Planctopirus limnophila DSM 3776: one gene and its partner. Each later gene encodes a partner of the first gene's protein in a complex. Links are inferred from orthologs where the notes say so. Each region holds a gene or a part of one and is shown in the gene's direction. Other genes may lie near its edges.

Region 1 (15,326 bases):
CTTACGGATTGCCGGAAAATGAGGCCATTAAAGCGATCACGATTTCTGCCGCCGAGATTCTGGGAGTCGGTGAGCTGACCGGATCGATCACGCCCGGTAAGCGAGCCGATCTGGTGATTGCTGATGGCTCAATTCTTCTGCAGGGGACGCAGATTCATGGCGTTCTGATCGGGGGATCTGCAGTGCCGATTGATTCCCGACAACATCGTCTGGCAAAGAAGTACCAGGCTCGTTTGCCCAAACCTGCCCAGGGTGGTTTTGAAGTGCGAATTCCCTGAAAAGGTCGGTTCAGAATCTGTGCAGAAGGCGATCGCCTGAGCAGAACTTGTCTGCACAGATCTGGTGCTGAAAAATCACACAGGTGAGATCACGTGAGGGGGTGTGATCTCACCTGGGTATTAACGATCGATGCCTTGTGTTTTAACGGACTTCGGTCTTCGCAGGGTTTTCAGCCTGACGAGTTGATTCTGAGGACTCATCGGGCAGGGCCTGAACGAGACGTTGCACATCGGTCCGTCGAAGAACTTGCTCGGTTCGCATGTAACGACGTGGGTTCTCTTTGAATCGATCACGCGATTCGCGAGAAACGAAGAGGAAGAGACTGTCATCATAAAACGCTGCGAACTGAGTTGAACCACTGACGGCTTTGGTAGTGTCCCACAACACGACGGGATCACATCCCAGAAGTTTCGGTGCAAACTGTTCGGGTGTCAGTTTGAAATCGGCCAGCTCTTGTTCTGTAGCCATGAAGTAGGTGATTCCCTGATGATCCCACGCGAAACGGCTGTCACCTCGCATCCATTGTCTGGCTCTTTGCAATGCCACCGGACTGAATCCATCCAGTCCAACATCATCAGCATTGGCCATCGATTGTGAAGGGGCCGATTTCCGCTCAAAATTCTGATTCCCGGGAAGTGTCGCGGGTACTTTGTTCTGCATTCGTTGGGCAGGTGCAGCCTGGGCCAGGCTCATCGAGTATTTTTGAGCCACTCCGCCAATCATCGAAGTGTAAGCTCCGACATCGAGATAGTTCTCGGAATGCAGGAGAACCTTGCCATTTCGAGGATCGATCATGACATCGGCAGGTAACCCCCGGACGCCATACTGTTGAACGAGTTGTGGATTCTGATCGGAGTCAACTTTCACAGCAGCCACAGAAGTGCGCAAAAGCTGTTGAACTTGAGGATGAGGAAAGACACCCCGCTCCATCTGTTGGCATGGCCCGCACCAGGTGGCTGAGAAATGCAGCAGCACAGGTTTGTTTGTGCGGCTGGCTTCCTGGAGTGCTGTGTTATAGCTGCCCAGCCACACACTTCCCTGCCCTCCCTGTGGATGTCCTCCCTGTGGATACTGTGCCCAGGCCGATTGTGTTGTGATGAAGATCAGCAGAACCAGTCCCATCGATCGCAGGCCCTTCTGGAAGGCCACGATTGGGTTGGAACAGAAGTGGGATTGTGAATCCTGGCTCGAACAGTGCAGACATGAAGAGAGCATGAGTGGGCGGCTCCGAAGACAAATCCGATTTGCAGCATTCGCACTGCAACCACTCAACCTTGCCTCATGAAAAAGTTGCCGACGTCAGGAAGTTTCTTCGGTGAAGAGAAAGTCGAGAGAACTCGACGGAGACTGAGTTTTGCTCTCTTTAAGGGCGCTTTGGCGCATAAGTAGAATTGGAGATCTAGGTAGAGTTTGACGACCGCCCAATGGTGTTTCTTTTACGATGAAACGATCTTGAGAAGGATCGATCAGAAGCATTTTTCACCAGAAGACAGCCGCTCTGCCTGCCACGGAATTGCCTGTTTCCGGTGGTTGGGACTCAACTTTTGATTCGGCAAGATGATTTGACGATGGGAGTTTGGCCAGGCTTAGGAAGTTGGACAATAATCGGTGGCCACCTTGTGTCAGTATCGATTCCGGATGAAATTGCATGCCAAAAGTGGCATGGGTTCGGTGGCCAACGGCCATGAGCACGGGGGTATCGTGAGGTGCGTCGAGAGTCCATGCCAAAGGCTCCAGTTCGTCTGGTAAATCATGATGATCAATCACCAGTGAGTGATAGCGGCCAGCTTGAAAAGTTTCTGGCAGACCATGGAACAGAGCGTGGCCATGATGAGTGACGCTTGATGCTTCTCCATGGAGGGGACGATGTGCCCGCACGACTTTGCCGCCAAAAGCGGCACCAATCGCCTGGTGCCCCAGACAGATGCCGAGTATGGGAATCTTCCCTGATAGCCGTTTGATAACTTCCAGAGAAATCCCCGCTTCTGTAGGTGAGCATGGGCCAGGAGAGATGACAATGGCAGACGGGGCCAGTTCGATGATCTGCTGGATCGAAAGGACATCATTTCTGACGACACGAACGTTCTGGCCAAGCTCGACCAGATAGCGGGCGACGTTTTGAACGAAGCTGTCATAATTGTCGATGATCAGCAGCATGTGGCACTTATCAGGCGTGGTCGATCGGCGATCTATGGTGGTCAACGTGGCATCACGAAAATAGCATCTCTTGCCCTACAGAAGGAACAATTCGGCGCAAATAGGTCTTTACTCGCTCGAATGGGGGCGAGTCAGAGCCGCAAGCATTCCGGAGGCTTTGGTTAATGTCTCCTCGAACTCTTGAACCGGGTCGGAATTGACGACAATGCCACCCCCGACTCCCAATTGCAGCCAGCCCTCGCTCGCGATGAATGTGCGAATGAGAATACTGCTGTCGCACCAGAGATCGGGGGTCATGTAGAACAATGTTCCTGTGTAAGGGCCTCGTGTGGTGGGTTCCAGTTCAGCAATGATTTCCGTCGCTCGAACTTTCGGTGCCCCCGTGATCGAACCGCCGGGAAAACAGGCCCGCAAGGCGTCCCAGGAGTCAAAAGGCTCGGAGAGTTCTCCCGTGACAACACTCACGAGATGTTGAACTGTCCGATAGGTTTCCACTTCGCATAATGCAGGAACGTTCACACTTCCAGCACGACAAACCCGTGAGAGATCGTTCCTCAGCAGATCCACAATCATCACATTCTCGGCTACATCTTTGCGGCTTTCTCGCAATTCGTCGCGTAGAAATAAATCCGCTTCAGCACCTTGCCTCCGGCGTGTCCCCTTGATGGGGCGTGTCTCAACGCTTTGCTTTTCGATCTTGAGAAATCGTTCAGGAGAAGCACTCAATAACGACCATTTGGGCCTTTGCCAGAATGCCATGAATGGCGAGGGATTGTGCTGACGGAGCCTCTCCCAGATCTGCAGGCTGGGTATGGTTTGTGGAGTCAATAGACGCTGGGTCAGGTTGGCCTGAAAGATGTCGCCGGCCCGGATGTACTCGATCACACGATCTACAGCCTGAAGATAATCCTCCCTGCGAAAGTTACTCCAGATGTTGTCGTGTCCAGCTAATGCAAACGACGGTGCAGAGAGGCTTTCCAAAGAGCGATAGCTTATGTCTCCCTTTGGAGGAATCTGGGGAGTTAGATCAGTGACCTTCTGCTCAAGCAAATTCATAAATTGTCGGGCCCGCGCTGTCGCTCTTGTTGCACGAGCAGCCGGTTTGATTTCGGGCCAGCCTTGAGAGATCAACCAACCTCGATTCTCAATATGATCCCAGGCAAAAACGACATCGTAAAAACTCATCGAGAAATCCGGGATGAGAAAGTCGCGATGTCTGGCTGACGGCATGCGGTCAAATGCCCGGCCAGCTTCATAAGAAAGCACTCCGGCAAAGCCACCCTGAAAAGGTGGGAGTTCCGGCTGACGCTCGAAGGGCAGATTCTTCATTACCTTGGCGATGGGGCTCAAAGGATCTGTCGAGGGTTGAACGTTGTACTCATCGCTTAAGAACCAGGGATCGGCCATGACATACGAGTACCTGCCCAGATGGGCGTGTTGAACAGCACTTTCGAGTACGCACAGTGCATCGAGTGAAGCCAGTCGATGGGTCACGAATTGGGGGTGCATTTCCGCAGACAAGGGAATGACAACAGGGGGGATCATGCAGGACGTTCCTCCTGTCTTTGATTTTCTAAGGTCATGTCCTGAGATCGATCCTGCTGCTGACGCCGTTCTTGCTTACGACGTTCTGTGGCACTGATTTCGGGTTCGGTGAGAAATCCCCAGCGGAGAGATTGATCCTGCTGGTAATGTTTACCAAGTGTTAATGCGGTCTTGGCTTTGCAGAGTTCATAGCCAAGGTAAAAGGCATGTTCGGCAGTCAAAGTTCCCACACAGGCGATCATCCGATCATAGACTTCGTATGGGTCATTCCCATGCCAGTACCCATCACGATTAAATAGGTGGATCTCACCCCGCTCGGCAAAAATGCGAAAGTTCGGGTCTGTGACCAGCTGCCTTAAATGAGCCAGGCCTGCTTCGCCCTGCTCTTTCAGTTTAGGGTCCCGCAGAAGAACAAGGCTTCCGCCCAGATGCTTGGGCACCCGTTGTTGTTCAATTGCGAAATGAGTCAGCCGCCGGGCAATCTCAAACTCCCGAATGGAAGATCGACTCCAGTTGATCACTTCGGTTGTCAGGATGCTTTCAATCCGCCACTCGGTACATAAGGCTGCCAGAAGAAAGTTGACACCCGAACTGTCCACTTCGGTCATCTCTGTCAGGTTCCCCACCCCCATCATCATTTTATCAGCGGGGAACTGCTGGCGTGTTTGCCGATAGCGACTGATGGATTCTCCAAATCCAAATCCGATGGGTTCCAGAATGGGGTCGAGCCGAAAAGGAGTCCCTGAACTGACAAATGCCTCGCGCGTGGTGATCAGCGTCTCCAGATTCTGAGGATGATCAGGAACCAGGACAAATTCAGCCCCGGTGGATTGTGCCCAATCGCGATTCGATGAATTGGCACTTAAGACCAGTTTGACTCCTGAGGCGACAGCCCGCAGAACTTCGTCTTGTGAGAAACTGTCGATCGACAGTCGTAACCCGTGGTTTTGCAGTGATCGAATCGTTGCTTCAAGGTTGGGCCAGGCCACACCGGGAAGACAACCGAGATCAATCACGTCAGCACCTGCTTCGCGATAAGACTCCGCTTGCCTCAGAATCTGATCCAGGGAGAGTCGGGGGGCATGATTAATCTCCGCCAGTATCTCAATTGCATGTTGCGTGAGATCTGGCGGTGACTTCTGATCGTGTCCAAAGAACTCGGGCAGGTCGAAAAGATCTTTTGGGCCGCGGATGGCCGGGAAACCCAGAAACTCATTCAATGGGTTTAACTCCCCCTCGACGGATCCCGGAAGGATCGCCTGATCGAATGCACCAGATTCAAGATGCGATTCTTTGAGTTTTCGCAGAATCCATGGTGTCGTCATCAGTGCGGCGACCGTGATCCCCAACACGCAAATCTCGAATTCAAAATTGGCTTTTTTAGAAAGGGGAATGAGCGTCTGACGAAGCGAATGCTCTGCCAGTTTGCCAGTGATGAACAGCAATCGTGGACGAGGTTTTTCCAAGACGAAGTCACGTCATTCCAAAAGATGTTCAAACGAATTCAACTCGGCAGATTCTGAATTTGAGATTAACAATTGTATCAGCGGATGGCCCCGCCGTTGACGTTTATCACTTGTCCCGTGATAAAAGAGGCTTCCTCGCTGACCAGAAATCGGACAGCACGGGCAATATCCTCTGGCAATCCCCATCGTTTCAGGGGAGTTTCACGAATGACCCGCTCCTGCCAAACGGGGCTGGCAGTCACTCCCCAGGCGGTTTTTATCCATCCCGGAGCGACACAATTCAAACGGACTTCAGGGGCAAAACTGACTGCCATCGAGCGGGTAAAACCCATGACAGCATTCTTGGCTGCTGCGAAAAGTTCACCGCTTTCTCCCTCCATACCGCGATCTGCCTGATCCCAGCCGATGTTGATAATGCAGCCCCTGCCCCGTGATTTCATACGCGTGGCGATCTCGCGGGAAAGCTGGTAAGTAGCGCGCACATCAACGGAGTGCAAAAGATCAAGTTTATTGACTGGCGGGAGGCGAGCTTCTTCGGTCGTGAGGAGATCCACGCCGGCATTATTGATCCAGATATCAATAGATCCCATTTCTGACCATGCCTGTTCGGCCAAGGTTTCGGCCGCATCGTTGTTCCGCAGGTCTGCCTGAAAAATATGCGTTGTTCCTCCTTGCGAGTGGATTGTCTTTCGGATTTGCTCAAGTGAATTGATCGACTTTCGGGTGTGCAAGCCGACGGTGGCCCCTGCTTGAGAAAGTTCCAAAGCAATTGCCTTTCCAATACCGGATGAACTCCCGGTGATGACTGCATTCAGCCCGTGTAAGCTGCAGAATGCTTTCTTTTCAGGCATATTTGTCATCGCTGACGTGCTCCACCGGGGAAGAAAAACCTCGTGAAAAGACCATGAGAAGGGCATCATAACAGGCAGCGAACATATCCACACAACAGAGTGTCCACATGTGTGGCACACAATCTGCTGTTAAAGTTCGATGTCGGAACAGAAAAGATGATCTGTCACAAATTCAGTGATCGTTTATGAAGGTGTTTTAACATCAATCACGACAGAGATTTACATTTCTACCACTTTTGGGAGAAATGCTTGTTGTGGCGAGAGTGTTGTTGACGGACTGTCCTCCAGGTTGCAAAATACGTTGGAGAAACAATCAGTCATGCGACATATTTAGGAATACTGATGTTCGTTTGGCAGATTTCATGTAATGGGATAATCTGAAATCGCTAAATCCTTGCAAGTGTTTTGAGCAACTGTAAGGCAATGGTCTCAGGAAATGCTGAATAAGTTTGAACAGACTTGCTGAATTGCTGCAGGTGAGCTCAACAGATCAATATAAATTGTTGTGTGGGTTCATCGAAATCGGTGTGAAAACTGAGATTGTGGTTCTGGTTTTTTGATCGATGTGTTTGATTCCAGGCACCAAGTTAACTCTGGGTGCTGATGGATTTGGAATAGTAAAATTTTGACCTGACTGATTTCACCCGCCGAATGGATCGGCGTCACTCAGTCATGGTCCTTTTAAGTAGAGAGCGAATATAATGATTTCGAACGTTGCCGAACCTTTGGTCGAAAAAGGTTCATCCTTCCCCGATCTGTCGACTCAGCTTGAGAAAGACCTCGTTCAGGTCTTTAAGCTGTTGGCCGATGAAACTCGCCTGCGTATCCTGATGTATCTGATGAAAGATCAGGAATTGCATGTGACTGCCCTCTGCGAGCGCCTGGGTCAGAGCCAGCCAGCAGTCAGCCATCATCTGGCTTTACTTCGAGTAGCCGGTCTGATTGAAGCCCGTCGCGATGGTAAGCACAATTTCTACAGTGTGCGCCAGAAGCATTTCCACCGCATTATGGCTGAACTCTTCTCCAGCATTGGAGATGGCGAGCGTGACCGAATCCGCTTCAAGAACTTCGTGCTGTCACAGGAAGAGAACGCCTAAGGTGCTTCCAGTCCGGGGATGATCCTGGATGTGATGGGTCAGATACATTGAGACTTGAGGTTTTGCTTACTTCAAAGGCTCGACAAAATGAGAGGAACCGTAGTGAAAACACTGCGGTTCCTTTTTTTACATTCATGATCGCGATACGCTTTGATAACGCTTGGAATCTGTGTGATGTCTTGAACTTGATCAAAGCCATTTTTTAAGGCTTTCCAGGAAAGGTGAGGCGCTGTCTGATGTCCCAAGAGGCTAAGTCTTCAGCTTGTCTGGCATTGGCAGACGGATCTGTTTTTTTTGGCTCTGCGTTCGGTGCCTCGGGTGAGGTCACTGGCGAAGTGGTTTTTAACACAAGCATGACAGGTTATGGCGAGATTCTGACGGACCCCTCCTATTGCGGTCAGATCGTGACGATGACCTACCCGCTAATCGGGAACTACGGCATCAACTTCGAAGATGTGGAAAGCAATGGTCCTCGTCTGAGAGCTTTTGTGGTTCGGGAATTGTGCCGAGCCCCGAGTAACTTTCGTTCAGAGCTTTCTCTGGATGATTATCTCCGCAAAGCCGGAGTTATTGGCCTCGAAGGGATCGATACCCGCTCGCTGGTTCGCCGCTTACGCAGCCAGGGATCAGTCACGGGTGTGCTTTCGACTGTCGATCTCGATCCACAGTCGCTTATTGCCAAAGCCCAGGCTGCCCCCAGCATTGTTGGTCAGGATCTTGTTCAGGAGGTCATGCCCGCTGCGAGTTTTGCCTGGACTGAAAGGCTGGGTAATTTCGCGACGTTGGCTCCGCAGGATTCCCAACCCACCCGCTATCACGTCGTCGCAATTGATTACGGCATGAAGTGGAATATCCTGCGACATCTGACCCAGGTTGGTTGTCGTGTGACGGTTGTCCCGGGGACTTCCACGGCAGCAGAAATTCTGGCATTGCAGCCGGATGGTGTCTTCTTGTCGAATGGCCCTGGTGATCCTGAGCCGCTGACTTATGCGATTCGGACAATTCGCGAATTGCTGGGTAAACTCCCCATCTTTGGCATTTGCCTGGGACATCAACTCCTCGGGCTGGCTGCTGGAGCGAGAACCTATAAACTGAAATTCGGTCATCGCGGTGCGAACCAGCCAGTGATGAATCTGCGGAACTCGAAAGTCGAGATTACCTCGCAGAATCACGGTTTTGCGATCGATGCTTTGACTTTGCCAGCGAATATCGAGGTCACTCACCGGAATCTGAATGATCAGACAATCGAGGGGATGCGACTGACCGATCAACCCGCTTTCAGTGTGCAGTATCATCCTGAAGCTGCTGCGGGGCCACATGACAGTGCGTATCTTTTCGAAGAGTTTTGCAGCCTGATGGATCTGTCGGTCGAGAAAATGAAGGCTTGACTCTGCATAGTGCCAGCTCAGGAAGCAGCGGGAACAATGACTGCTCGCAGAGAACACCTGACGATCGATACGCTGGTTTGGCCTATCGATTCACACATAGTTGCTGGAAAAATTGACTTGTCTTTAACTCACATTCTTTAGTCTTTGGGATTCGAAAGAAATGCCTACGGAACGTACTCTTGTCCTGCTGAAGCCAGATGCTGTTGCCCGACGCCTTGCAGGGCCGATTCTCACTCGTTTTGAGCAGAAGGGCCTACGCATTGCAGCTCTGAAGCTGATTCAGGTTACCCCGGAACTGGCCAAGAGGCACTATGCCGAACATGTCCAGAAGCCATTTTATCCCATGCTCGAAAGCTTCATTACTGCTGGCCCGACAGTGGCTTTGGTTCTTGAAGGCAAGTCAGCGATTAGTGTTGTTCGAGGCATGATGGGCCCGACCAATGGTCGCGATGCCGCCCCGGGAACCATTCGTGGCGATTATGGGACGAGTCGGCAGATGAACCTTGTTCATGGAAGTGATGGCCCCGAAGCGGCCGCGAAGGAAATCGCGATCTACTTTCAGCCGCATGAAGTGGTGGATGCCACTGAGCCACTTGCGCCATGGTTGTCGGCTGGTGACGAGTAAATCATATCCCTCATGGCGGAGCAGTCCCCTTTCGACTGCTGATGATAAATTTCCAACGCGTGTGACTCAGGATGACGTTGAGTCACACGCGTTGTTCATTGGCGGTTATTACTCGCCGAGAAGTTACTCTGGCTTGATGGAAACCCAGACTGCGACTTCGACAGCCGCATTCAAAGGAAGTTCGCTCACTCCGACAGCGACTCGGGTGTGTCTGCCGGCTTCTCCAAAGATTTCGAGCATCAGGTCGGAAGCACCATTCACCACTGCAGGTTGAGAACTGAAACCTGGCGCCGATTGCACAAATCCGTCAATTTTCAGTATCCGCTCAATGCGATCAATCGAGCTAAGTGCTTTTTGCAGGTGGGAAAGTGCATTCAGTGCACATTGCCGGGCGGCTTTGGCGGCATCTTCGATAGAAACTTCTGAGCCTACTTTGCCAGTATGCAGCACCTGGCCATTTGCCATGGGTAACTGACCGCTGGTGATCGCCATCTGGTGTGTGATCGTGACCGGGATGTAAGAGGCAATGGCCACTGGTGGTTGTGGCAGTTCGATCCCTAACGTTTTGAGACGCTGGGTGTATTCATTCGACATCGAGTTGATTCCTTGAGTGCTGCTGATGCTGAGTGCCGTGAGCTTGCTGCTGTATTCTTTCCAGAACTGACCAGCACGAGTATCCGGGATTCTCAGCTTGATACGGTAACAGCATCACAACTGCTGCCTGAGATCTCCGCAAGTGACTCACATGCCGAGTCTTTGCGAAATGGATGGTTTTTGAGAATTGTGTTTGCGATGTTCACCGGGCAACGAAATGATACAGAGGTCGTTGTTGGATCAATGGCTGTCGATGAATCGGGCGAGATGTCCGTATGTTGTAGATGCCGCAAAGAACGCGACTGTTGATGTCCTTCCGTGTCCACAGGTGTGAGTGAGTCCGTCGATGATCGCAAAAAACATGACCAGTAAGGCCGGTTGGACCGGTGTGCTGTTGGCCTTCGTATTCGTTCTGCTGGTGGCTGATTCTCGTAAGGCTCTGGCCCAGCCCCCCTTGCCTAAAAATCCGGGTCAGTGGGTCAATTCACAGCCATTGAGCTACGAACAGCTTCGTGGGAAAGCAGTTTATCTGGTGTTCTTCGAAGAAACCTGCCCCAAATGTCGGGCCGCCTGGCCCGATATCCTTTCGGCTGCTAAATCGAATGAAAAGCTGCCTGTTGTCTTCATCGCAGTGAACTCTGGAACACAGCGAGCGGAAGTCGAGCGATATGCTCAGCAGGTAAAAATCAACTGGCCGATCATCGTCGATACGGATCGCAGCTTTGAAAAAGAATTCGCCAGCAGTTCCGTGGGAGAAATCAGCCTGCAGAACATTCGCCAGATTCGCGGAATCAGCGCTGCTGGGAAAATTGAGAGCTTGCCTTACGACGACTACAGCGATGCCATCAAGGGACTCGCCCAGGGTGCCACATGGAAAGTCGAACGTGCGGAAGTCCCACCGGAAATGATTCCTCTGTGGCAACAGGTTGAATTTGGTGCTTACGGCGGTGTTGCCCAGCCACTGAAAAAGGCGGCCCTTTCCAATCGCCCTGAGGTCAAATCGGTGGCAGAAAAAATGCTCGCAGTGGTCGATGCCGAGCGGCAGGAATTAGAAAACGAAGCATTGGCTTCCGCCGAAGCGGGCAACAAGTTCAAGGCTTATGAGCTACTGCTCAAATTGAACGATACTTTTAAGGGCTACCCGCTTTCAGATGGTGCTGCCAAGTTAAAGAAAGATCTGCCGAAAGATCCCCAGGTGAAATCTGGGCTGGCTGCGCTTAAGCAGATTCAGAATATTGAGCGACAGCTGGCCAATGCCAAGCCCCAGCTTAAGGAAAAGCTGGGTGAACAATTATCAAAGATGGTCACTGATTATCCTGAAACACAGTTGGCCACTCATGCGGCGGCACTGCTTAAAGGAGCCGGTTTAGATGTTCCAGAGGCAGGTGGCGCGGCAGGTTCGCAAAATCCCCCTGCCATCAAATCGGGAACCTTTTAATTCGACTATGGGGGGCTTTGTTGACTCATTAGTTGGCGGGAACCAGGATTTCTTCGGGGAGTTCAGCCGCAGTTGCGGCCTTATAGTCAGCCTCTGCGGCGAAGTAACCTAGCAGGGCGAGAACTTCCTGAACACGAGCATCAAAGGTGGCCTGCTCGCGCAGGTTCAATCTCAAGAGATCGCTCGCGCCCTCATTTAATCGAATGGTTTCAAATCGTTGCATCTCTTCGTTGAGACGGACAGAAGCACTGGCCTGACCAATGGCACGATAGGCATTTTCCAGGGCAATGACGGCAGTGCGAACTTCGACGGAAATTTTATCAGCCGTGAATTGGCGTTTGGCCATATTCTGAGCCAGCTTCCCTTCGACCATCATGATTTTGCCGTTGGCGTTTCGACGTTGCAGAGGAACGGTAAACTGCAAGCCGGCTTCTCCCTGGAAGGGACCTTTATCATTGATCGAGCTGGTTGGCCCGCCGACATCTTTTTTGGCCAGGACATGGGCACCCAATGTGGGTAACAGTTCGTTCTGTGCCTTTAATAACTCGATAGACAATTGCTGACGGTCGAAATCGAGTGCCAGCAATTCCGGCCGGCGAGAGGTAGCGAAGGCAATATCGGCTTCCAGTACCTCGGGTGTCACCAGCATCGGAGTTGGAAACCTCGCAGGCAGCATGCTGTTGGAAGGGATAAAGGGATTGCCAGCAGCATCTCTCAAATAGAGTGAGAGCTTGACGGCCGAGCTTTGAAGCTTTTGTTCCGCTTCAATCAGCTTGACCTGTCTGGCAACAATTAAACGCTGGTTATCAATAATGTCTGATTCGGGACGATCACCTTCCTGGACTGTCGCGCGGATCTGTTGATCTCGATCCAGTGCCAGTGCCTGCAGCTCACGAGCCACTCGCAGCCCCTGCCCTGCGGCCACCCATTCCCAATAGGCAATTGTACTATCACGAATAAATTGCAGGAGCTGGGTTTTAATCTCTGGTTCGACTTTTGATTGACCAACCTGAGTAATCCAGAGTTCAGCGCGGCGTTTATCAATCGCACGGTTCTGCAAAAGTGGGATCGCCAGGCCAGCCATGAACTCGCCCCCATCGTTGGTTTCGCGATTTCCGTACCATGGTTCAAAGTTACCACGACCCGCGCGATACCCGGCAATCACTTCTCCACCATTCTGGAGCACGGGCTGGGCAATATCGACACCATTCCGATACGTCTGGTAGTAACCCAGGGGCTGGTTATTCAAATCAGCATTCAGCTTGAGGTCGAAAGCTCCCTGGGCAGCGAGATTGGCTCCATTGGCAATATTGCGGCCATAAAGTGCATTCCTTAAAAGAGGAAACGACATGTAGACCGAGTCGATGACACTGTTGAGTACCAGGGGTGGACTGACTCGCTCATCACCTACGATAGGAATCTCATCGGCATTCCCGGGGCTGGGAGGAATCTCCTGGCGGATCTTTCCGGGGAGCAAGGATCCCTCCATAAACTCATCGCCTCCACCGGCGGGAGGTGTGCTGACTTGACCTGGTGGGGACGATGCTCCCTGTAAAGCAGCGGTCTGCTCAGCAGCCGTTGCACCTGCAGGTTCTGCATCCAGCACTTCAGAATTGGCAAGTTGAATCGTGGATGAGGTCTCTTCCGCAGGCACCGGATCTTCTGGAATTTCAGGTGGGAAGGCAGTTTTGTTGGTTGTGTATCGAGAACTGGTCTCTTTGCCGGTGGTGTTTTCTTCGGAGATCTTGTGATTGGCGACGGTCGATTTCTCGACCGACGACGATGCTGGTGAGATGGAGCGAACCACACTTGTACGAGCGGTTGAGCATCCGGCTATCACCAGGCAACCAACAAGCATCCATGCTTGTCCGGATCGCGTCATTTTTTCCCTCGAAGAAGTTTGTCGTCCGTTGAACTCTTATAATCATCCAGTTGAATAGCGGGTGGGAATCCGTTGAGTTGTCTCCAGAGTTCCTGCCCGATCGTGACCCGATCCAGCAACACCCAGGCTCTGGCCCGAATCCCTTGCCTCAAGACATTGGCTGTGGGCCACGGCCTTGTTTCATCCGGATCAGGCAATACCAGCACTCGAAATTTACCAATTCCATCATCCATCGAATCGACGACAGCGACAACACCACCGAAGGTACCGACTGCGACTGAAGGCCAGCCGGAAAATTGAACCGCAGGCCAGCCTTCAAATTGCAGTCTGACTTTGCGATGCTGGCCATCTTTAGAAAGTGAGGCGACCAGCGGTGCATCGTTTCCATCGACCTTGATCTCGACAGCGCGATCTGCTGTTAATGGAACGAGTTCCAAAAGCGGCGTGCCTGCCGAAATAATTTTTCCTCCCTGAAAGTTTGTCAGTCGCAGGACATACCCATCAATCGGGGCTACCACCGACTGTACTTGCAACTTTTGTTTAGCTTGGATATCGGCGATCTCCTTCTCGGTACTGGCGATATCTCCCAACGACTTCTGATAAACGGCCCGTGCTGAGTCAATCTTGGTGATCGCCTCACGAATCTTGTAAAGTCGCTCGGCCTCTTTAGCCGACAGCTCGCTCTTCGCTGCTTCAACATAAGCATTGGCCTGTGCCAGTTTCGCCTGTTCCTCTTGAGCTTTTCGCTCAGCAATTTCGACTTCGTATCGAGATTCCACCTTCTGTTCAAAGAGCTGAATGCGTCGAATGCGATCCTTCTCGGCCTGCTCATAGGCGGCGGTCGCTGCTTTCAGGTTCTGCTGCTCAGCAAGCAACTTCTGCCCAGCCATTTTAATGAATTCATCCTGGGCAAGTTCCGTCTGGTTGCGAATGGCTTCAAACGCTTGAACCTGTTGTTCGTAGGCAATGGCAATGGTCTTTTCGGTCTCGAGTTTACGCTGAGTGGCCATGAACTGTTCTTCGAGGCGAAAAATCAAAGCCGAGTCGATGACCTCAATATCCATGAGGACTTCGCCTTTTTTGACGATCGCCCCTTCCACCAGCTCGGCACGAATATTCGTGATGCGACCTCCGATGGGAGCATCGATTTCCTGCAGGCGATGATTGGGATCATAAGTGATCACTCGCCCGGAACCGACAACGGATTGCTGCCAGGGGGCGAACATCATGACAATCAGACTGATGGGCAACGCCCACAATAGTGCTGTCGAGATCCAGCGAATCGTACTGATCGGCTGGGCCAGTTGGAGTGCCGGAAAGTTCTGGGCTTGCCACGTTTCGCCGACGTTCCATAGCCCCAGGGTAGTGTCATGCTGATCATGATGCCCACCAGCGGGCACAATTGTGCCTTGGGGTGTGGTACTGATTTGTGTGGAAGCCATGTTTCACTCCTTCCGAGCGAATCGTGGATGATGTTCGTGATGCAGGTCTGGTCCGTTATTCAGTCAGGACATCTGGAACTTCTTATCTGGAAATGAAGCTCGATCTGGCATTCTAGGTCGCAGGTAAGGATGGTTGACGAGGTGCTTCCAAAGGTCGAGATTCGGCACTGTCCATCTCGATGGTCTGGTCGCACAGCGCGGCAATATCGGGCCGGGAGGTGGCGATGATCGTGGTCCACGTTCTGTCTGGCGCAAAGAGGACGCCCAGTAAACGCTGCCGCAAGTGGTCGGGCAAGCCATCCAGCCATCCGTCAATCAGAAGCAGACGCGGAGAGCCTGCCATGGCTCGTGCGAGCATCAGTTGCATCTGCTCTGTTGAAGAAAGCGGGTCGCCTTTGGCCGATAGTTCGGTATGGATACCACCGTGTAAGGTTTCAATTCGAGCCATGAGTGCGACATCTTCGAGTCGTCGCTTGACGGTCTGATCACTGACGTCGGGTCGATGCAAATGGACGTTGGTGGCAATGGAAGCAGACAGAATCTCAGGCATCTGGACGAAAGC
Region 2 (16,317 bases), 2.2 Mb from region 1 along the record:
CACTTTTTTTTGCTCGACACCAACTTCATCGAGGACCACAACCGCTCCATTGCCAAGCAAAGGAAATAACGACAGTGCAAGCAATCTGAGCAGACCAATCCCTTCATAGAAAGCCATAAGCCCAATCAATGCGCCGGCAATAGACAAAGCAATTCGTTGATTCACTGGGAGAAATAACAGAAGTTGTCCAGGAATTGCGCCGACCAAAGCCCCCGTTGTTTGCCACAACCACGTCGGTGACCTAGAGCTAGCCGTGGAATCTAGCCTGTCCACAGTAGCAGCCACCCCATGGTCGGATGAATGAGGATTGTCTGGCATCGAAGTATCCTGAATAACTCAACGCCTCTAACTGAGCAACGCGAACTGACATTCAGAATGCCGTAGGGATTGGACGAAAACCAGATTCTTTTCTCGATTTGGAGATTTGATTTCATGGCCAATTTGAAGAGCAGTTTAACAGCCAAAACGACAATTAATGAAACGGTCTACCCGTTCAATTCTGTCGGAGTATGCAGCTTTTCAATGTATTGACTCTCACCATTGGATGCGACCGCATCTTTCGAACATTTCAGACCATCGGTTGCATCTGGGGATTCTGACTCAACAGAATTAGATGTGACAGACACTGGGTTATGGCTGACCATTCCCGGTTCATCGAGTCCAAATTGCTGATCCTTTAGGCAGGAAAGCAGTCTTTGCAGATTCGGCTCGGCAATACGGTAGTAAGTATACCGACCCTCTTTCTCGCTCCCTAGAAGACCGCAATGCTGCATGAGTCGCAGATGTTCGGAAGCCATATGGCTCGGAATCGAGCAAGACTCGGCCAACTCTCCGACGGAATATTTGCCAGCGAGCAGCATTTCCACCATCCGCAGTCGATGGGGATGCGCCAGAATTCGTAATCGCTCTGCAATGCGATCAAAGACTTCCGGATTTGTCCAAAGGGGACGTGACGTACCCTCATTGGGCAGCGAGAAGGACATAAAGGGCCTTTCCTGTTCCATCATAGTGGCAATTCGCACTGACCCGGCCCGTGGATCCTGCAGCTAATGATAGCACAATCATTGATTGTTGAAACGATCATCCAGGTAAAACGCATCGACTTTTGGATGTGACGATGCAATTTGAGGGTTTTGCTGCACGTTATCGGCTCCTAGATACAATATATCGAATGCATTCAAAATTATGAACAAGTTGTAAATCCATGGCTTGCTTCAACTTGCAGCTGACTTTTCAGTAATCGAACTTCTCTGATCAGCAAACGCTGCCACAGCGAGAAATGCCCAGCCAGCCAGAAATGCGACTCCACCGAGAGGTGTTACGGCACCCAGGACACGAACTCCTGAAAGAGTGAGTGTATACAAGCTCCCTGAAAAGAGGATTACACCCACCAGGAACATCCATCCTGCCCAGTTCAGCAATCGAGAAGCCGTTTGGCCACTCTGCTGCTTGACCAGGGCCCAGATGCCGACAGCCAGCAGGGCCAGGCCGTGGAACATCTGGTACTCCGCACCAGTCTTAAAATCCTGAAGATACTTGCGTGCCAGTGGAATCACTTCCCCCGCTACCTCACGCGTCTGCCCTGCGTAGACAACGGCAAAATGATCGGTCAGGGAATGAGCGGCAAACGCTCCCGTGCCGACACTCGTCCCGCAAATCATGGCACCGATGATCAACCACCATTGAGGTTTCATGGAGAACCTTCATGTTCTGAATTATTGAATTCGAATGACCCGACTCCCGCACCTTTCAGATTCTATTCTGCGCAGATTCCGTCCGATCGAACCACCCTATAGCTCTCCCGGGATGGCAAAGTTACAGTGGCCGGGACAATCACAGATCGACAACTCCGCTGACGAGAGCAACTTCATGAGTGACCTTCCGTTGATCAATCGCTACGCTGCATGGCCCGCGTTTTGGCCTGCTTTTTGGCCACAGAGTGCAAGTCGTCACTGGATCCGGTCGATGTCTGTGGTCTTTCTGTGGTCGATATTATTTTCTGCGATCACGGTCTTTTCGCCCCATGCCAGTGCCAAAGATTACGTTGTCGGCCCCCAGTCCCCACTTAAAGAACTGGAAGAAGTCCCCTGGGAATCGCTCGAACCTGGCGACAAAGTACTGATTCATGCCCGCCCGGAGCCATATCGTTCCAAGTGGGTCATCTGCCGACGAGGAACGACAGATCAACCGATTGTGGTTATGGGGATTGCCAATAGCAGTGGCCAAAGACCCGTGATTGATGGGCGAGATGCACTCACTCGTTCATCGTTGAACTTCTGGAGTGAAGGCCGGGGGATCATCAAGATCGGGGGGGCAAATCGGCCAGCCGATCTCACACCCGCCCATATCACCATTGCTAACCTCGAAGTTCGCAGTGCCCGTCCCCCTTTTCAGTTCAAAGGACGAGAAGGTGTCACCCCCTACCCGGAAAACGCGGCCAGCATTTTCATCGAAAAGGGTGAAGACATCACGATTTCCAATTGTGTGCTGCATGACAGTGGTAATGGATTCTTTACCTCGCCCCAGACACGCCGCATTCTCGTAGAAAAATGTGCGATCTATGGCAACGGCATTGAAGGGAGCATCCTTGAACATAACAACTACACCTCTTCCGAGGGGATCACCTTTCAGTTCAATCAGTTCGGCCCATTAAGAGAGGGCTGCCTGGGGAATAACTTAAAGGACCGCTCCGCAGGTCTCGTGGTGAGATACAACTGGATCGAAGGGGGCAACCGCATGCTCGATCTGGTGGATGGTCACTGGAAAGAGCCCACACTACCAGAGGCCAACTATCGTGAAACCTTCGTCTTCGGCAACATCCTGATCAAGCAGAACGATCGAGGAAATAATCAGGTCGTCCATTATGGCGGTGATAGCGGCCGCCTCGATCAATACCGCATGGGGACGCTGTACTTCTATAACAACACTGTCATCTCCGAACGTCCCGCCACCACAGTCCTCTTTCGACTTTCGTCGATGCAGGAAAGTGTGGATTGCCGCAATAACATCGTCTGGACGACGGCACCCGGTCGATCACTCGCGATTTTCGATGGGAATGGGACAGTCAACCTTTATCACAACTGGTTGAAGAAGGACTGGCGAAAAACCCATTCGACAGGTAAAGGAGAGATTCACGAACTGGGAGTTCTTCAAACTGGCGATAACCCCGGCTGGGTCGATATTGCTCGTCAGGACTTCCGTCTGCAGACCGATTCACAGCCACTACGCACAGGGAGTCCTTTGCCCGATGCCGCCATTCAAAAGCACCAACTCAAGTTCTACTACAAGCCCCAGCGAGAATTTGAGAATCGACCTGCCGATCACCAGCACGATTTCGGAGCACTACCGATCTTGCCACATGCAGCGAAATAAATAGAGCATGACAACTGAGTTTCGATCGAGATCATTAAGCCTTCGAATGGCTGATGGTAATCCCCAGCAGTTTCGCGAACTCACCGATCAAGGCAGCATGGGCCGGCCAGGCAGGAGCTGTGACCAGGTTGCCTTCGACATAGGCTTCATTGACGGGCGTGGCGACATATTGCCCTTGCGCCAATGTGATCTCCGGGCCACAGGCGGGATAGGCGGTACAGCGACGGCCGCTCATCACTCTGGCGGCGGTTAATATCTGAATACCATGGCAAATGGCAGCCACTGGCTTGGCTGCTTCAAAGAAATGCTTCACCAGATCGAGCACTCGCTGATCAAGCCGCAGGTACTCAGGAGAGCGGCCGCCGGGGAGATAGAGACCGTCATAAGTTGATTGCTGAGTGGCTGCCTCATCAAGTTCGGCATTTAAAGTGAATCGATGTCCTGGCTTTTCGCTATAGGTCTGATCCCCTTCAAAATCGTGAATCGCGGTTTTGATGAAATCACCAGCGCGTCGATCAGGGCAGACGACATCGACCTCACAGCCCAGAAGCTGCAGCATCTGGTAGGGAACCATCAACTCGTAATCTTCGACGAAATCACCGGCGATGATCAGAATCTTCGGCATCAAAAAGCTCATTTCTATCGATGGAGGAATCAGGCTGTGGTCCTGGGTGAAGAAATCTTTGTGATGACGACTCGTTGAAGATAATCAATCACTTCTTCGAGAGATGTTGAAGTCGTATCCACGATAGTCGCATCAATCGCTGGACGTAATGGAGCGATGGTCCGGTTCTCATCACGTTCATCGCGCAGTTGTTGTTGCTCAAGGATCTCTTCAAGCGGCACAGTTTGCCCGGAACTGCGAAGCTGAGCTTCACGCCGTTTGGCACGTTCTAACGGAGATGCCGTCAGAAAAAACTTGCAGGGAGCCTCGGGGAAAACGATGGTTCCCTGGTCTCGTCCCTCAGTGACGATATTCTGCCCCTCCGCAGCACGCCGTTGCAGTGCCACCATTTGCTCGCGCACACCTTCGATGGCTGCCACTTGAGAAGCGACTAACGTAACTTGTGGCAAGCGAATGGCCTGCGTTACATCCTGTCCATTCAGACGGATGGTTTGATCTTCGATCTGCAGGTCGGCCTGGCGAGCAAAGTTGGTCACCAGATCGTGACGAGTCAGATCCATTCCCTGCTGCAGGCATCCCCAGGCAATGGCTCGATACATCGCGCCCGTGTCCAGAAATGAAAAACCAAGCAATTGAGCCAACTTTCGAGCGGCTGTGCTCTTGCCGGTCCCTGCTGGCCCATCAATGGTAATGACAACATGACCGCCCGACATTTTCCGGGGGATCCCCTCTGGATGAGTACCGATTTCAAACGAATGCACGCCAGCATGCAGGTATCGACCGCATGGCGTCAACCATCCGTTGGAGAGATCACTCGCCAGCCACGAGATCTTCCCTGGAACTCATTGAGCGAGAATCGGCACAATCTCTGTCTGAAGTGCGCCACCAGTCACTTCTACACGTCCATTCGGGTGAATCAGCACATCGACTTCGCTGCGAACACCGAACTCTTCCAGATAGATTCCGGGCTCAATCGAGAAGCATGTCCGGGGAATCAAGGCTCGGGTTTCATGCGTCTCTAGGTTATCGATATGGGCACCATTCCCATGAACTTCCTGGCCAATGTTATGCCCTGTCCGATGGACATAGTAAGGCCCGTAGCCTGCCTTTTCGATCACTTCGCGGCAGGCATCATCGACTTCATAACCTTCAACTCGCCGGCCTGCAGCAAAAGCATCCACCACATACTGGATGGCGGCATCGCGGGCAGCAGCCACGACGTGAAAAACCTTGGTGTACTTCTCGGGAACACTCGTCCCCACATAACCCGTACGAGTTAAGTCGCTATAGACTGCCCTGGGCTTGTCGAGCTTGCCCCACAAGTCGACCAGTACGAAATCGCCTTCGCGAATGATCGTGTCGGGTAGTGAACCTGTTTCAAAATGCGGGTCACCACTATGGGCATTCACACCCACAATCGGCGGGCTGTAGGTGGTGACTCCATGAGCCTCGAAGTGATCCAGAATCGCCCGCTGGACTCGCAGTTCATCTGAGTGACCCTGGCTATTGATATCGTTGGCGATCGTCTTCCACGCCACGACATACGCGGCATCAGTGACTTTGGACGCCTCCAGATGCATGGCAATCTGCTCGTCATCCCAGACCGATTCAAACAACTGAATGAGATCTCCCGAAGAAACAACTTCCACGCCAAAAGACCGGATCAGCTCAATTGTCCCGCCATCCACGCGCGAAATGTACGGGTTACCATTCCGGGGAGCGTATTCCATGGCGATTTTTTTGCTGCCAGCTACCAGGGCCGCCATCCCCTCTTCGAACTCACTCCACTTAAGATAGATCCTTTTGTCGCCAGGTAATGCGTCGAGCACACCCGTTTCGATGCGATGTACCAGTTTTCGAGGAGTCCCTTCTTTAGGGATAAAATAGGCCCAGCGACGGCTGGTTTTTTTATCCAGCCCCAGCACACGTTCGGCCAGTACGTTTGACTTGCGAAAATCGTACAACAACCAGCCATCGACTCCCTGTTCCCGAATCGCTGCCTGAACGTCGCTGAGTGAGAACATGCCCATAAAAGATCTACCAGAAGTTAAAGTTTGATTTTGCGTGCGGAAATACTTGTTGCCATACAATGCAATCTCGGCAGTCGAAGGTCAACTCTGCGAGCGTGGCGGAGAGCCCAGATGGATCGACTCAACTGGGAGATGTCTCAGGCGGCTGAGGATCAATAAACTCCTGAATCTGGTGAATCATCTGCCGGCAGGCGGACGACAGGATTTGCAGGTCGCTATCAATCCCACTGGCCGCTGTCACCATCTCGCGGTGGTACCAGAGCCATTCCGCAGGCGTCGCGCTGAACTTTTCCAGGGCCCGGGGGTTTTCCTGCAGGTCGAACCAGGTGGCCCCCAGATTGTGCAGCTTGTCGGCTAGAGTAATGGCCCTGGCCGCATGTGAGGCCATGCGCATCTGCGCGAGATGCTTTTCTTTGCGCACTCTCCAGGGAATCGCCGCTCCTGTTGGGTCTTCCTTTTCCTCAGTCGAAGCGATGACGGCCTGAATCACCGCCGGTGAAAACTGTTTTTCGAGGTCAGCGATGGTCACCTCGGTATCTTCGACAATGTCATGCAGAATCGCAGCGGCAATCAATTCATCGTCGGCGAATCCCGCTCTTTGCAGAATCAAAGCCACCCCCGCCAGATGGGATAAGTACGGAACATTGGTCGCCTTCCGCAATTGACCATGATGTGCGACCGCCGCGACTCGCAAAGCCTTTTCGATGACCATCGAATACAAAGGCGACACCATCGTTCCCATCATCAGATTTGCTCCTGCAGAAAATGTCTGCTCACTTCGCTTCCCAAGAATCACTATCGAACCAGATTTATTCCGGCAGCGAAAGCTCTCGATCCGCTTTCATGAGTCGCCAGTATTCTGCGGGGATTTCGCCAAACCGAATTGACCATTTACCCGAGACATTGACCAGTCGGTCTCGCTTCCTTGATTCTCCATGAGGGCTTGGTACGCTTGGGAAGTTTTGCGCCGATTGGTTCGAGGCAGCAACTTCAGCCGTAAGAGTAGAACTGTCAATTGTTTTCGCTGATTGCTGACCGTCTTAGGGAGATTTCACAGCCGTGCCCCGCCGCGACGACCTCAAGAAGATACTCATTATTGGTTCGGGCCCTATTGTCATCGGGCAGGCATGTGAATTCGATTATTCAGGGACTCAGGCCTGCAAAGCCTTGCGCGAGTGTGGATACGAGGTGGTCCTCGTCAATTCCAACCCCGCCACAATCATGACGGACCCGAATACGGCTGATTCCACCTACATCGAGCCGATTCACTGGCAGTATGTCGCGAAAATCATCGAGAACGAACGTCCCGATGCGATCTTGCCGACGCTGGGCGGTCAGACGGGTCTGAATACCGGTATGGAACTGTTTCGCCGGGGCATTCTCGAAAAATACAACTGCGAGATGATTGGGGCTCGCGCGGACGTCATTGAAAAGGCCGAAGATCGCCAACTCTTCAAGGAAGCGATGCAGAAGATCGGGCTCGATGTCTGTCGCAGCCGGATCGTCAACTCGATGGAAGAGGCCCGCGACGTTCTCAAAGAAATCGGCCTCCCCATTATCATTCGCGCCAGTTTTACTCTCGGCGGCATGGGTGGTGGTATCGCTTACAATCGCGAAGAATTCGAAGAGAAGGTTCGCAAAGGGATTGAACTCTCTCCGATCAATGAAGTCCTCCTTGAGGAATCGATCATTGGCTGGAAAGAGTACGAGATGGAAGTGATGCGGGATAAGGCCGACAACGTCGTCATTATCTGCTCCATCGAGAACCTCGACCCGATGGGTGTGCATACCGGCGATTCGATCACCGTCGCACCTGCTCAGACACTGACCGACCGTGAATATCAGCGCATGCGTGATGCCACGATTGCCGTCATGCGGGAAATTGGCGTGGAGACCGGTGGCTCGAATGTCCAGTTCGCCATTCATCCACAGACCGGCCGTATGGTCGTGGTGGAAATGAATCCGCGCGTCAGTCGCTCCAGTGCACTGGCTTCGAAGGCGACGGGTTTCCCGATTGCCAAAATTGCTGCGAAGCTCGCCGTCGGCTTCACACTTGATGAAATCCCCAATGACATTACCCGGGAAACGCTCGCCTGCTTTGAACCGACGATTGATTATGTCGTCACCAAGGTTCCCCGCTGGACATTCGAAAAATTTCCCGAAGCCGATCCTGAACTCACCGTGCAGATGAAGTCAGTCGGCGAAACGATGGCCATTGGCCGTACTTTCAAAGAATCACTGCAGAAGGCGCTGCGCGGGCTGGAAATTGGCCACTTCGGCTTAGGTGGCGGCAAGAAAGATCTTTGGGATTCCGATCACCGCCCCACTATCGAAGAGATCGAAGGCAAGCTCGCCACTCCCAACGACATGCGGATCTTTTATCTCCGTTATGCGATGAAGGCCGGTCTGAGCAACTCCGAAATCCACGATCTCACCAAGATCGACCCATGGTTTCTTGAAAACATTCGCGACATTGTCCGGATGGAAGACCGCCTGCGCTGTCATGAGCGACTTGACCAGGTCAGTGATGAACTGCTGCGAGAAGTCAAACGCTACGGCTTCTCCGACAAGCAGATTGGCGACTGGCTCGATGTCTCGGATATGGAAGTCCGGCGCGAACGCAAGCGGCGGGGCATTCTTCCCACGTTTAAGCAGGTCGATACCTGTGCTGCGGAATTCGAAGCTTATACGCCTTATTACTACTCGACCTACGAATCGGAAGACGAAGCCCCGGGCCCCCGCACCGATGGTCGTCAGCGAGTCATCATTTTAGGTGGCGGCCCGAACCGGATTGGCCAGGGGATCGAATTCGATTACTGCTGCTGCCAGGCCTCGTTCGCACTTCGCGAACTGGGTATTGAATCGGTTATGGTCAATTCCAATCCGGAAACGGTCTCGACTGATTATGACACTTCCGATCTGCTCTTCTTTGAACCACTCACGACGGAAGACGTGCTGAATATTTGCGATCGCCTTCAGCCCGATGGCGTGATTGTTCAATTCGGTGGGCAGACACCCCTCAACCTGGCCCGTGGTCTTGAACAAGCGGGCGTGAAGATCATCGGCACAAGTCCCTCAATGATTGATGCCGCGGAAGATCGCGAGATCTTCAAGGGAATTCTCGACAAGCTGGGATTGCACCAGCCACCCAACGGCATGGCGACCGATGCCGCTCGCGCTGTGCAGATTGCCAGTGAAATTGGTTATCCCGTCCTCGTCCGCCCCAGCTTTGTGCTGGGTGGCCGGGCCATGCAGATCTGTTACGACGAGCGCATGGTGCGCGAATACATGACAGAAGCCGTCAATGTTTCACCCGATCGTCCAGTGCTCATCGATAAGTTCCTCGAAGACGCGGTCGAAGTCGATGTCGATGCCATTTCTGATGGTGAAATCACAGTGGTGGGCGGGGTCATGGAGCATATCGAAGAAGCGGGCGTTCACTCAGGCGATTCGGCCTGTGTGCTGCCGCCTTATTCCCTCCCCGACGCCATTGTCGATGAAATCAAAACGGCCACTTATGCACTGGCCAAAGAGCTGCAGGTACGCGGCCTGATGAATATCCAGTTCGCCGTCAAACACCAGGGTGGCGAGCCCGTCGTCTATGTTCTTGAAGTCAATCCGCGGGCGAGCCGCACCTCGCCTTTCGTGAGCAAAGCCACGAACGTCCCCTTGCCGAAGCTGGCAGCCAAGATCATGGTTGGCAAAACCTTGAAGGAGCTGGGCTTCACTAAGGAGGTTGTGCCGCCTTACGTTTCGGTCAAAGAGAGCGTCTTCCCGTTCACTCGCTTTGCTGGTGTCGATATCATCCTCGGGCCCGAGATGAAATCGACCGGCGAAGTCATGGGCATCGACTCGACATTCCCAGCTGCTTATGCCCGGTCTCAACTGGGTGCCGGGAATAAGCTCCCTTCGAGCGGAGCCGTCTTTATCAGTCTCGCCGGCCGACACAAAGAGCACATCATCAGCAGTGCCCGGCGGCTGATTGATATGGGCTTCAAGATTCTGGCAACCTCAGGGACTTCGCGTGTTCTGCGCGAAGCAGGGATCGAAGTCGAGACAGTTCGTAAATTGCAGGAAGGTCGCCCGAACCTGCTCGATTACATGGCGAATAACCAGGTTCAACTTGTCTTTAATACACCCAGTGGAAAGGGTGCCCGTTCTGACGAAGGCCGCATTCGTGCTGCCGCTGTCATGAATGGCATCCCCTGCGTCACCACGCTGCCCGGTTGTATTGCCGTGGTGCAGGCCCTGGAATCGATTCAGGAATCGCCTGAACCGAGCGTGACTTCATTGCAGCAGTGGATTGCTCAGTTGCCTGCCAGCAAAGCGTAAGCCCCCAAGTGAACCTCAAGTGTGCCGACCCCGGTTCGCCGGGGACGGCTTCCAGTTTCCTCTGGCATCTTGCGGTTCGATGTGTTGGAATCAATGGGTGCATTGCCCCGCCCTTCGTGGTTCACCCGCCGGATTCTCCCGCCATGACACATTGCTTGAATTTTCAGTCATCTCCCACAAATCGCCGTGAATATCTGTCGCAATTGGCCTGTGGTTTTGGTGGCGTGGCACTGGCGGGCCTGGCTGCAGAACGAGGCTATGCTGATGTTGCCGGCGCACCGGTTCTGCCTGCGACTCATCATGCCCCCAAAGCAAAAAACATCATCTTTCTGTATATGGATGGTGGCCCATCTCAGATGGATCTGTTCGATCCCAAGCCCAGGCTCACCAAAGAGCATGGCGAACCCATGAAGATGAAAGTTCAGGCCACGCAATTCGATAACAACGGCAAGATCATGAAGTCGCCTTGGGAGTTCACTCAGCATGGCGAAAGTGGCTTACCTTTCAGTTCGCTGATTCCTCACATTGCCTCGAAGGCCGACGATCTGTGTGTCATCCGCTCGATGACCTCCGCCTTCTCTGAACATACCAATGCCAATTACTTTCTCCATACAGGCCACGGACTGCAGGGCCGTCCCAGCATGGGTGCCTGGGTTTCGTATGGCCTGGGAACAGAATGCCAGAACCTGCCAGGATTTCTCGTACTCAATGGCGGCCTCATCCCTCCCGGTGGTGTCGATTGCTTCCACAATGGCTTTTTGCCGGCCACCCATCAGGGGTCAATTCTTAAATCACAAAAGATGCCCATCTCGGATCTGGAACCTGCTCCCGGGCCACTTGCAGCACAAAAAAGAAAGCTCGATCTGCTCAAGCAACTCGACCAGGCCGCTTCCAATCGCGCAGGGAGGCCAGATGCTCTCGAATCGGCCATTGCCAACTACGAACTGGCCTTTCGCATGCAAACCACTGTTCCTCAACTGGTGGATCTGGCCACCGAATCGGAAGCCACTCAAAAACTTTATGGTCTCGATTCCGATTTTGCTCCAACGCGCGTTTATGCAAGGCAATGTCTTCTGGCCCGCAGGCTCGTCGAATCAGGTGTGCGATTTATCGAACTGACTTGCCCCGGCGTGGGTGTCGATCGCTGGGATCAGCATGGTGGTCTCAAAAATGGTCACGAATTGAACTGTAAAGCGGTTGATCAACCGATTGCAGCTCTCCTGACGGATCTGAAAAGTCGTGGCCTTCTTGACCAGACTCTGGTTGTCTTCGCCGGTGAGTTTGGCAGAACTCCTCAGGCCCAGGGTGCCGACGGCCGTGATCACAATCCCTTTGGCTACACCGTCTGGATGGCTGGCGGTGGTGTGAAGGGAGGCATGAGCTATGGCCAGACTGATGAATATGGCTATTACGCCATCGACAAAAAACTGGAGATTCATGACCTGCATGCCACCATGCTCTGGCTCATGGGAATTGACCATACGAGGTTAACGGTTCGTTTTGGTGGGCGGGACATGCGGCTGACCGATGTCTTTGGACATGTGGTTCACGATGTGATTGCCTGATGATTTTCGGGGGCTTTGGTCATGTGATCAACAGCCTCAACGCATTTGGCAGCCCGTTCGATCGCACTCTCGGCAGCAGCATGTCATGATCCCTCCATGACCCGATTGATCCCACGACTGAGATTTCAGTAAAGCGGCCCATAAGAAAGCGGCCCATGAGTCGAAAACGCTCAGGTTCACAAAAACCTCCTCCTCCGGCTGCTTCACACTCATCGAGTCTTGAAGCTCCACACACACCAGACTTATCTCGAACAGTTCGCTGGGTAATCGCCTGTCTCTGGCTGGTGTTGGCAACCATTTTCTTCTACTGGACGGGTTTGCCGAACAATGGCAACGTTTCCCGGCTCGATTACTGGTCGCTGGTCCCTTTCCAACTGATGGATCTCGTCGATCCCGAGTTTGAATCACGATTGCCACATGGATTCTTCTATCTGTTTGAACGCATCGGCTACTCGCTGGTTTCTGCGGCTCTCATCATTGGTTCGGCTGGCTGGGGCTGGCTGCTGATCCTGGGATCGAGTCGTCTATTCAAAGCGGATGTCTTTGCAAAGCAGGAATCGATCAATCAGGTAACCCTTGCGAATAACGAAAGTCGCTTTCAAACGGGGAATCTGCTGTTCTTCTCCGGCGCTCTGGGGCTCGCCACGACTTCGACTTTCGTGCTGATTGTGGGGCTGATGGGGCAGTTATCGACCATCCTGCTGGTGGCCTGGCTGGTCGTCGGAAGTGCCGGTACCTTCGTGGGTTTAGCTCAGCCCGCACTTCGGTTAGGCCAACTGGCGTGGTTATCGATCGCTAATGCCTGGCATTCCCGCGATCTCTGGACGCTGTTGGGTTGGGTCTCGGCACTGCTATTTCTATGGACGATCTGGCTGGGTGGCTTATCGCCCACCACCGACTTTGATGTGAAGGAGTATCATCTCGGCGGGCCCAAAGAATACTTCCTCAAGGGTCACATCGAGTTCTTGCCACATAACGTCTACACAAGTTTTCCGTTTCTTACCGAGATGCTGTCACTGGCCGCCATGGTGTTGATGAATGACTGGCTGGCAGGAAGCTATGTCGCCACACTCACGCTCGCTTTCTTCGGACCGCTGACGGCTCTGGGATTATGGTCTCTTTGTGAGAAGTGGTTTCCGCAGGCCGCTCTTCTATCAGCCTGGATCTGGATCACGATTCCCTGGACGTACCGGCTATCGACCATTGCCTATGTCGAAGAAGCCTTTTCGTGCTATCTGCTCGCTGCTTTCCTTGCTGCTATCTATGGACGATCCTTGAATCTCCCGGAAGTGAGTCATTCCGCATCATCAGCAGCGCATGCCAATTTCTGGTGGTGGATCTCCGGGTTGTCTGCCGGTGCTGCTTTTGGCTGCAAATACCCGGCACTCCTCTTCGTGGTCATCCCCATCGGCCTGGCAACGATCATTCGGTTTCCACGTTTCCATAAGACCGACAGCTCTGCGAGTGAAAATCCATCAGCCAGGTCACGCAGCACATGGTGGGTCTGGCCACTGGTCTTTTCTGCCGGCGTGCTCGTCTTTGCTGGCCCCTGGCTGATTAAAAACTTCTGGCAAACCGGGAACCCCGTTTATCCCCTGCTCTACTCTGTCTTTGGTGGCCTCGACTGGAATGCGGCACTCAATGAAAAATGGAGGCGTGGGCATGCCCCACCCCATTATTCGCCCCTTTCGTTTGTTACCGATGTTTACGACATCCTGGCCCGCAGTGATTGGCAAAGTGGCCTCATTCTGCTGGGCTTACCTCTCTGCTGGATTTTGCCTGCCGCTCGCAAAAAAAATCATGAACAACCCGAGGATTCCCCAGGCGTTCTCCTCCTGGCTCTCTTGTTTCTGGCATGGTTCTATGCCACCTGGTGGTTGTTCACACACCGGATTGACCGCTTCTGGGCACCAATGCTCCCTCTGCTCTGCCTGATCTCGGCTGCAGGGCTAACGCGCTTTTCTCAGAGTGTCCCCCATGCAGTCAGGCAATCCCTGATGGTCCTGCTAGGGGCATCGGCAGTCTTCAATTTCTCGATCAACACCGGCCCCGTCGGTAACTACAACTCATGGCTGACCAAACTCTCTGCGGCCAGCGATTTCACTGCGAGAACCACTTGCCCCGAGATCGCCGCCATCAATCAGGCTATTGAGGAGGGTGCACTTCCCCAAGACATTCGCGTCCTCATGGTCGGAGAGGCAGAAATCTTCGATGCACGTTTCGATTTGAGATACAACACCGTCTTCGATGTATGTTTACTGGAAGAGTGGTGTACTCACCCAGACGGCCAGTGGCGTACCGCCGATGAGATTCGGGCGCGCCTGGCACAAGCAGGCATTACCCATCTCTTCGTCAATTGGCGGGAAATTCTGCGTTATCGAACGAGCTATGGCTACACCGACTTTGCGAATCCCAGGAGCATCGAAAAGCTCCAGCAGATGCAGCTGATTGGCGATCCGCTTCGATGGCCCGAAGGGATTGGTGAACGAAATGCCGACGATCTTTCCGTTACAGACCGTCAACTGATTGAAAACTGGGCACCGCAATTGATTCAAGGCCTCGGTTCCAATCAGAAGCTGATTACGGCACAACTCTTTCCAGTCATGACACGGCCCATCGAGGCGAAGTGATTACCTGTTATACGGATTCCAATATTCAACGGCGTTCCTTGGTATGGCGTGGCTGGGGTTGAGCGTCTTCGCGAACCCCCAGTTCGTACCGAAAATACGAAAATCCGAAAATCCGAAAATCGCTGGGGGTTCGAAGACTCAACCCCAGCCACCCGCCGAGTCAGACTCATCCAGGCCATCACCATGATGAGTCCGGCCCCCATGAGTCGAAGGAAGTAGCCGTCGAAAAACTCAGGCTTTGCGATAGACGATTCCCGTATCAATTAACTGAAAGCCACTCGAAATCAGCACAGCCATCGCAGCCGGGTCTTCCATGTTGGCGTGAGCCTCCATCAGGTCGACCTGGTCATCTTTGAGTTGTTTGCTGACATCGCATAACAGAGCCTGTCCATAGCCTTGCCGGCGATGTTCAGGAGCCACATGAATCCCATGCAGACCAATCGCCCGCTGTTGCCATTTGCTCGAATACATATCGAGCCCACAGATGGTCACCCAGCCGACGGGTAGATCCTGTTTTTTGAGGACCAGTCCCAGCCTGGCCGTTTCGAGACGACCTCGATTGGTAAGCGTCCAGAAGTCGCGCGGGACAGGATCATCCAGCAATCGCAATTCCGTCGATCGGCGGACACGCATCAGCCGCACATTGATTGGATCTCGCTGACCAATTACTCGCTGGAACACCCCGATCATGCTCTGCGGACGATAACCGAGGGATGTAAAGAACGGCTTCGCGAGAACATCTGATTCCAGAAATCCAGAGGCTTCGCTGCCGCCATACAGACCACTCCAGTAAGGATTGAAAGGGTCTGCCGGCCCGGCCAGTAAAACCTGGGCACCATGCGAGAGAAGATAACCTTCCGCCTGTTGAACCAATGCTCGTCCAATGCCGCGCCCACGAAAAGCCGGGTGAACGACCAGAGCACAGATCACACCTGTCGTCGAATCGACCGAGGCGCGATTGCTGCCGACACCAAATCCGGCATGGACAAAGCCAGCCGGCTGACCATCCACAAACGCCAGGATCAAGCCATGCCGGTCAAAGTGAGGCTGCGAGAGCACGAAAAAGTCGAGCTCGTCCGTTCCGTGCATGATTACCGCACCACGACCCAGCTCCGCACTATTCCATAGTTCGGCTATCACGGGGACATCATGGTTTCGAAACGAACGAAACTCCAACAAACTCACTCCCTGGTTTTGATTGCAATCTAGTCAGATCAACTTCACGCGGAGAAGATGTCTTTCTGAACCCTTTCCATTTCACACGATCATCATCAATCACAGTTTAATCATGCAACAAGGTCGCATGGAATGTCCACGCGACCTTGTTGTGATCGACAAGTTTTCACCGATTTCTCGTTTAGCGGCTGCAAACCTTCTCAGCAGCTGCCACAATCGCTTCGGCAGTCAGACCGTACTTCTTGAGCAGGCCTTCCGGATCGCCACTCTCGGCATATGTGTTGCCGATGTTGACGAACTCAATCGGGCAAGGTGCCAACTGGGCAGTGACTGAAGCCACAGCCGAACCCACACCACCGTGCGGCAGATGTTCTTCAGCCACCACGAGGCGACCTGTTTCTTTGACTGCCTTCACGATCGCTTCCTGGTCGATTGGTGAAACAGTGTGGAGATCGAGCACTCGAGCCGTGATTCCCTTGGCTTCGAGGGCGACAGCCGCATCGAGAGCAATACCTACCATCAGGCCATTGGCAATAATGGTGAGGTTCTTCCCATCGCGCAGCTGATTGGCTTTGCCAATTGTCAGC

The links.
Region 2: the proteins of carA (region 1) and carB are in contact, whole or in part, in a solved structure (PDB 1KEE), measured with the Escherichia coli proteins. The link is inferred for Planctopirus limnophila DSM 3776 from one-to-one orthologs.

The regions. Positions count from the first base shown.
Region 1 is NC_014148.1:2,627,717-2,643,042, reverse strand. What follows is about bases 6,862-9,707. They hold carA (glutamine-hydrolyzing carbamoyl-phosphate synthase small subunit), read left to right. Parts: upstream 6,862-7,631; coding sequence 7,632-8,783; downstream 8,784-9,707. Other genes in these bases: PLIM_RS10485 (RidA family protein), read right to left, coding at 9,532-9,707; ndk (nucleoside-diphosphate kinase), read left to right, coding at 8,944-9,408; PLIM_RS10500 (ArsR/SmtB family transcription factor), read left to right, coding at 7,000-7,395. Also shown: PLIM_RS22795 (amidohydrolase family protein), read left to right, coding at 1-278; PLIM_RS10525 (thioredoxin family protein), read right to left, coding at 421-1,401; PLIM_RS10520 (anthranilate synthase component II), read right to left, coding at 1,759-2,436; PLIM_RS10515 (anthranilate synthase component I family protein), read right to left, coding at 2,545-3,981; PLIM_RS10510 (DUF6513 domain-containing protein), read right to left, coding at 3,978-5,447; PLIM_RS10505 (SDR family NAD(P)-dependent oxidoreductase), read right to left, coding at 5,525-6,307; more of PLIM_RS10485, read right to left, coding at 9,708-10,002; PLIM_RS10480 (TlpA family protein disulfide reductase), read left to right, coding at 10,364-11,440; PLIM_RS10475 (TolC family protein), read right to left, coding at 11,469-13,322; PLIM_RS10470 (HlyD family secretion protein), read right to left, coding at 13,319-14,764; PLIM_RS10465 (ATP-binding cassette domain-containing protein), read right to left, coding at 14,877-15,326. UniProt on the Escherichia coli protein: Small subunit of the glutamine-dependent carbamoyl phosphate synthetase (CPSase).
Region 2 is NC_014148.1:406,735-423,051, forward strand. The notes cover bases 6,723-10,559. They hold carB (carbamoyl-phosphate synthase large subunit), read left to right. Parts: upstream 6,723-7,086; coding sequence 7,087-10,359; downstream 10,360-10,559. Other genes in these bases: PLIM_RS22245 (HD domain-containing protein), read right to left, coding at 6,723-6,772; PLIM_RS01725 (DUF1501 domain-containing protein), read left to right, coding at 10,503-10,559. Also shown: PLIM_RS23965 (hypothetical protein), read right to left, coding at 1-318; PLIM_RS23530 (ArsR/SmtB family transcription factor), read right to left, coding at 486-983; PLIM_RS01690 (DUF423 domain-containing protein), read right to left, coding at 1,215-1,694; PLIM_RS01695 (right-handed parallel beta-helix repeat-containing protein), read left to right, coding at 1,966-3,372; PLIM_RS01700 (DJ-1/PfpI family protein), read right to left, coding at 3,407-3,997; cmk ((d)CMP kinase), read right to left, coding at 4,027-4,710; PLIM_RS01710 (M24 family metallopeptidase), read right to left, coding at 4,840-6,021; more of PLIM_RS22245, read right to left, coding at 6,149-6,722; more of PLIM_RS01725, read left to right, coding at 10,560-11,924; PLIM_RS01730 (ArnT family glycosyltransferase), read left to right, coding at 12,080-14,554; PLIM_RS01735 (GNAT family N-acetyltransferase), read right to left, coding at 14,786-15,643; PLIM_RS01740 (transketolase family protein), read right to left, coding at 15,912-16,317. UniProt on the Escherichia coli protein: Large subunit of the glutamine-dependent carbamoyl phosphate synthetase (CPSase).